DNA from 2 places in the Streptomyces sp. NPDC001108 genome. Region 1 is predicted to be linked to the other one. Evidence: predicted binding sites of a transcription regulator. Region 1 holds the regulator's gene; the other holds the start of a gene.
What was found. Region 1 encodes HspR, which represses chaperone genes until heat shock. Its sites were predicted from a motif close to TTGAGNNNNNNNNNCTCAA; they were not measured.
Positions count from the first base shown of each region.

Region 2: lon (endopeptidase La) is a predicted target of HspR. The motif match lies at 1,256-1,274, and genes of this name have one in related genera.

Region 1 covers NZ_JBSFKL010000005.1:210,145-213,552, forward strand. The annotation lists gene grpE (nucleotide exchange factor GrpE) at 1-452, shown strand, start outside; gene dnaJ (molecular chaperone DnaJ) at 546-1,727, shown strand; gene ACWC97_RS14415 (heat shock protein transcriptional repressor HspR) at 1,729-2,175, shown strand; gene ACWC97_RS14420 (helix-turn-helix transcriptional regulator) at 2,297-3,280, opposite strand.
Region 2 covers NZ_JBSFKL010000002.1:184,240-187,647, reverse strand. The annotation lists gene ACWC97_RS05665 (hypothetical protein) at 1-395, shown strand, start outside; gene ACWC97_RS05660 (SMI1/KNR4 family protein) at 449-1,033, opposite strand; gene lon (endopeptidase La) at 1,297-3,408, shown strand, end outside.

The DNA of each region.
Region 1 (3,408 bases):
AGCGGCTCCAGGCCGAGTACCAGAACTACCGCCGCCGCGTCGAGCGGGACCGGGCCACGGTCAAGGAGATCGCCGTGGCGGGCCTCCTGTCCGAGCTGCTGCCGGTGCTCGACGACGTCGGCCGCGCCCGGGACCACGGCGAGCTGGTGGGCGGGTTCAAGTCGGTGGCCGAATCCCTGGAGACGGTCGTCGCCAAGCTGGGCCTGCAGCAGTTCGGCAAGGAGGGCGAGCCCTTCGACCCGACGATCCACGAGGCCCTGATGCACTCGTACGCGCCGGACGTCACGGAGACGACCTGCGTGGCGATCCTGCAGCCGGGGTATCGGATCGGCGAGCGCACCATCCGCCCCGCGCGGGTGGCGGTCGCCGAGCCCCAGCCGGGGGCGACCCCGGCGGCCGCCAAGGAAGAGAAGGCAACCGACGAGGAGAGCGGTGGCACCGAGGAGGTCTGACATCCCGTCCGACCACCTCGGGGCCCACCGCCCGGCCATGCGACCGGCCCACGCGCCGGCCGCATGGCCGATCGTCCGGAAGGAGGGACGTCGATGAGCACGAAGGACTTCGTCGAGAAGGACTACTACAAGGTCCTCGGCGTCCCCAAGGACGCCACCGACGCCGAGATCAAGAAGGCGTACCGGAAGCTCGCCCGCGAGTTCCACCCGGACGCCAACAAGGGCGACGACAAGGCGGAGGAGCGCTTCAAGGAGATCTCCGAGGCGAACGACGTCCTCGGCGACAGCAAGAAGCGCAAGGAGTACGACGAGGCCCGCGCCCTCTTCGGCAACGGCGGCTTCCGGGCCGGCCCCGGCGGCGCGGGCGGCAACTTCAACTTCGACCTGGGCGACCTCTTCGGGGGTGCCCAGGGCGGCGGCCAGGGCGGTGCCGGCGGCTTCGGCGGCGGCGGCCTGGGCGATGTCTTCGGCGGCCTGTTCAACCGGGGCGGTACGGGGACGCGGGTGCAGCCGCGGCGCGGCCAGGACATCGAGTCCGAGGTGACGCTCAGCTTCACCGAGGCGGTCGACGGGGCCACCGTCCCGTTGCGGATGTCCAGCCAGGCGCCCTGCAAGGCGTGTTCCGGCACCGGTGACAAGAACGGCACCCCCCGGGTCTGCCAGACCTGTCTCGGCACCGGCCAGGTCTCGCGCGGCTCCGGCGGCGGTTTCTCGCTCACCGATCCCTGCGTGGACTGCAAGGGCCGGGGCCTCATCGCCCAGGATCCGTGCGACGTCTGCAAGGGGTCCGGGCGCGCCAAGTCCTCCCGGACCATGCAGGTCCGGATCCCGGCGGGCGTCTCGGACGGCCAGCGGATCCGGCTGCGCGGCAAGGGCGGTCCCGGCGAGCGCGGCGGTCCGGCGGGCGACCTGTACGTCGTGGTCCACGTCGACGCCCACCCGGTCTTCGGCCGCAAGGGCGACAACCTCACGGTCACCGTCCCCGTCGACTTCACGGAGGCGGCGCTCGGCGGCGAGGTGAAGGTGCCCACGCTCGGCGGACCTCCGGTCACCCTGAAGCTGCCCGCCGGCACGCCCAACGGGCGTACGATGCGGGCCCGCGGGAAGGGCGCCGTGCGCAAGGACGGCACCCGGGGCGACCTGCTGGTCACGGTGGAGGTGGCGGTCCCCGAGGACCTCGGCGAAGAGGCCCGGGAAGCGCTGGAGGCGTACCGCCGGGCGACCGCGGGCCACGACCCGCGGGCCGAACTGTTCCAGGCCGCGAAGGGAGCTTGAGGTGGACGGCCGACGACGCAATCCGTACGAACTGACCGATGAGACACCGGTGTACGTGATCTCGATCGCGGCCCAGCTCTCGGGACTCCATCCGCAGACCCTGCGCCAGTACGACCGCCTCGGCCTGGTCTCGCCCGACCGCACGGCCGGGCGCGGCAGGCGCTACTCGGCCCGCGACATCGAGCTGCTCCGCACGGTGCAGCAGTTGTCGCAGGACGAGGGGATCAACCTCGCCGGCATCAAGCGCATCATCGAGCTGGAGAACCAGGTCGCCGCCCTCCAGCAGCGCGTCGCCGAGCTGTCGGCGGCCGTGGACGGCGCGGCGCAGGCGATGCAGCAGCGCGAGGCCCAGGTGCACGCCTCGTACCGGCGCGATCTGGTGCCGTACCAGGACGTGCAGCAGACCAGCGCGCTGGTGGTCTGGCGGCCCAAGCGGCCGAAGGGCTGAGAACGGGGCCGCGCGACGGCGCGACAGCCGGAGAAGGGCCGGGAGGCGTCCTGAGGGACGGCTCCCGGCCCTTCGGCCGTTCCGGGACGCCCTTTGTGCGGCAGGGGGTCCGTACGGGCGGTCAGGAGTCCTCTTCGAGGATGCCCGAGCGGGCTATCAGATAGCCGAGCTGGGCCCGGCTGTTGCTGCCGAGGGCGGCGGCGAGCTTGGCGACGTGGGCGCGGCAGGTGCGGACGTTCATACCGAGCCGGCGGGCTATGGAGTCGTCCACGTGCCCCTCCACCAGGAGTTGGGCGATGGACCGCTGGACCCCGCTGATGCCGAGCGAGGTCGGCTCGTACTTGACCTCCTCGCACAGCGGCGCCGCCCTGGTCCAGAACTGTTCGAACACGTTGACCAGGTAGTGCACGAGTCCCGGGTTGCGGAGCTCCAGGGCGATCTGGTCGTCGTCGCTGGCGGGTATGAACGCGACGGTCCGGTCGAACACGATGAGGCGGCCGATCAGCTCCTCCAGCGTGCGTATCTCGACGTTGGCGTCGTCCATGCGCTCCGCGTACGCGAGGGTGCTGGGGCTGTGGCGCACGGTGTGCTGGTAGAGCGTGCGCATCCGGACGCCCCGGTGGACGACGGACAGGCCCCGTTCCAGCGACTTGATGAGGCGGTCCTCGCTCCGCCCGCCGCCGGGCTGGACGGTGAGCACTTCGGTACGGCACTCTGCGGTGGCGAGGTCCAGTGCCGCGTTGATGCGGTTCACGCCTTCCAGCACCGTGATGGCATTGGTGGTGGGCGGCCCCACGGTGCTGATGTCCATGAACGGCTCGAACGATTCCGTCAGCTCGACCGAGTGCCGGCGCCGCTCCAGGATCTCGCGCTCTATGGGGTGCAGATGCTGCGCGAGAGCGGTGGACGGCGGAACGGGGCGGAGCCAGGTCGGGTCGTCCGGATCGGGATGAAGCAGCGCGAACTCCATGAGGCAGGGAGCCGGTTCCACTTCGACGCGGGCGATCCGTCCCAGTCGCAAAGCGCTGGCGTAAAGGCGTGCTCCCGCATCGCACAGTTCGGTGATCCCGTGAGGATGTGTCGGCTTTGCGTCACTTGTAGTCATATCGTCACCCCCCAGGTTCCTGAACATGCAAGAACATGATGCATCCACTCGGTGGTGCTCGCGTGCCCAGGTGAGACATCGTCTTAAGTGCGGGGGAGAAGAATCCACAAGTGAGGACGAAGCCGACT
Region 2 (3,408 bases), on a different contig from region 1:
GGGGCGCCCTTGCCGCCGGTTTCGCCGCCGAGCATGACGTCATGGTCCGCGCCGCCCTGCTCCTCGCCGTCGCCGAGACCGCCCGGGCTCACGTAGGGCCGTCGGCCGTCCCGTGGTTCCGTGAGGGGTGGCGTGACGGGACGGACGCCCCCGAAGTCCGCCTGGCCGCGGCGATCGGCTGGCTCTGCCTCACCGATGAGCCCATCCCCGAGGATCTCCACCGGACCGTCGACACCCTCGCCACGGACGAACGCGCGCACGCCATGGACGCCCTGCCGTGGATGCGTGCCGCCGCCGGAACCGGTGAACCCGGACTCCTGCGCTGTGTTCGCCGCATGCTCCACCCCGAGAAGCCCGAACCGTACGACGACGACCCCTGGTCCTCCTTGCTCTGAGCGACTCGCCTCGGCCCCGTCCGCGCATGGACCCGACGCCTGGTGGGTCACGTTCAGTTGCTGACGTCCTGCTTGATGTGCGCCAGCGCTTCGTCCCACACGTCCCCTCCGTCCGCCCAGGTCCACAGCCATTGACGCAGAGACGGTGCCGCGTAGCGCAGGCCATCGTGGGGGTTCTGGCCCCAGTCTGGTTCCCAACCGTCGGCGTCCCAGAGCAGCACCGGGTTGTCGATCGCTGTCAGGGAGACGTGCCACTCCATGGTGCAGCCGCCACCCGTCAGGAAGAACCACGATGCCGGTGGCCCCCATCCTGGCCGCTGGTCGTGGACGGTGGTTGCACAGTGCCAGTCCGGGAAGTGCCAGTGCGGAATGCTGCGCGGTATCAGTGATGCGAGGCCGCCATCCGGCCCGAACCCTCCGTCGCCGATCTCGGTGTAGATGCGGCGAAGCAATGCGGGCAGCCGATACCCGAGCTTCTGCTCCGCGTGCTCGACCTGGGCGAGCGTGACAGGCGGGAAGGGCGTGTCGGGGAGGCTTCTGCGGGAGGGGATTGCGCCTCCGGCGCCCCATGCGAGTGCGTGCAGTCTCTTCAGGAGCGCGTCGTCGTCCGTAGCAGTGCGGTGGGTGGCATCGGTCACGAGCCGGGACTGTAGTGCGGAAGGGTTGACGCTTCGGAGGCTGTTGCTTCGGACGCTCGGCGCTTCTTGCCCCTGCTGGACGAAGCGCGCGGCCGTCGGTTCTGCACCGCGACCGAACGGTGACCCCTAGCTGCGAAACGAAGAGACCGGCGACACGGGAGCGCTTCCGGTTGATCGCTCAGAGCGAACACATCCCTGGGAACAATGGGCGGCTCAGGAGCATTGAGTCTGCATAGCTCAACTTGACTGCCGAAGGGGAGATCATGGCTACCGATTCCACCGCGGTTACTCCGCTCGCCCTGCCCGTGCTGCCGCTCGACGACGAGGTCGTGCTGCCCGGGATGGTGGTGCCTCTGGACCTGTCCGACGCGGAGGTGCGGGGCGCCGTCGAGGCCGCGCAGGCGGCGGTCCGGGCCGACGGGGGCAAGCCCGAGGTGCTGCTCGTGCCGCGGATCGACGGTACGTACGCCGGTACCGGTGTCATCGGTACCGTCGAGCAGGTCGGGCGGCTCTCGGATGGAGACCCGGGCGCGCTGATCCGCGGCCGGGGCCGGGTGCGGATCGGGGCCGGGACCAGCGGTCCGGGCGCCGCGCTCTGGGTGGAGGGGACCCGGGTCGACCCGGTCGTCCCCGACCCGCTGCCGGGCGCCGCCGCCGAGCTGGTCAAGGAGTACAAGGCGCTCGCCACCAGCTGGCTGAAGAAGCGCGGCGCCTGGCAGGTCGTGGACCGGGTCCAGCAGATCGAGGACATCTCCGCGCTCGCCGACAACTCCGGTTACTCCCCGTTCCTCACCACCGCCCAGAAGGTGCGGCTCCTGGAGACGACCGACCCGGTCGCCCGGCTGAAGCTCGCCATCCAGTGGCTCGGCGAGCACCTCGCCGAGCAGGACGTCGCCGAGTCCATCGCCAAGGACGTCCAGGAGGGCGTCGACAAGCAGCAGCGCGAGTTCCTGCTGCGCCGCCAGCTCGACGCCGTACGCAAGGAGCTCGCCGAGCTCAACGGCGAGTCCGGTTCCGGCGACGAGTCCGACGACTACCGGGCCCGCGTCGAGGCCGCCGACCTGCCCGAGCACGTCCGTGAGGCGGCGCTGAAGGAGGTCGAGAAGCTGGAGCGGGCCTCCGACCAGAGCCCCGAGGGCTCCTGGATCAGGACCTGGCTCGACACCGTCCTCGAACTTCCCTGGACCGAGCGGACCGAGGACGCCTACGACATCCGGGGCGCCCAGCGGGTCCTGGACGCCGAGCACGCCGGGCTCCAGGACGTGAAGGAGCGGATCACCGAGTACCTGGCCGTGCGCAAGCGGCGCTCCGACCGCGGCCTCGGGGTCGTCGGCGGGCGGCGCGGCGGCGCCGTACTGGCGCTGGTGGGGCCGCCCGGTGTCGGCAAGACCTCGCTCGGCGAATCCGTCGCGCACGCCATGGGCCGCAAGTTCGTCCGCGTCGCCCTCGGCGGGGTGCGGGACGAGGCCGAGATCCGCGGCCACCGGCGTACGTACGTCGGTGCTCTGCCCGGACGCATCGTGCGGGCGATCAAGGAGGCCGGTTCGATGAACCCGGTCGTCCTGCTCGACGAGATCGACAAGGTCGGCTCCGACTTCCGGGGCGACCCGGCCGCCGCCCTCCTCGAAGTCCTCGACCCGGCGCAGAACCACACCTTCCGCGACCACTACCTGGAGGTCGAGCTCGACCTCAGCGACGTCGTCTTCCTGGCCACCGCCAATGTGCTCGAAGCCATCCCGGAGGCGCTGCTCGACCGCATGGAACTGGTCCGGCTCGACGGCTACACCGAGGACGAGAAGGTCGTCATCGCCCGCGACCACCTGCTCCCGCGTCAGCTGGAGCGGGCCGGACTGGCGGCGGACGAGGTCACGCTCGACGAGTCCGCGCTGCGCAGGCTGGCCGGCGAGTACACGCGGGAGGCCGGGGTCCGGAACCTGGAGCGGGCCGTCGCCCGGCTGCTCCGCAAGGTCGCGGCCCAGCATGAACTGGGCGACCGGGAGCTTCCGTTCACCGTCACCGACGCGGACCTGCGGGGCCTGATCGGGCGCCCGCACCACGTCCCGGAGTCGGCGCAGGACCCGGCCGAGCGCCGGACCTCGGTGCCGGGGGTGGCGACCGGGCTCGCGGTCACCGGGGCCGGTGGCGACGTGCTCTTCGTGGAGGCCTCGCTGGCCGACCCGGAGACCGGGGCCTCCGGACTGACCCTCACCGGTCAGCTCGGCGACGTCATGAAGGAGTCAGCGCAGATCGCGCTGAGCTTCCTGCGCTCGCACGGGGCGGAGCTGGAACTGCCGGTCGCGGACCTGAAGGACCGGGGCGTGCACATCCACTTCCCGGCGGGCGCGGTCCCCAAGGACGGCCCGAGCGCCGGCATC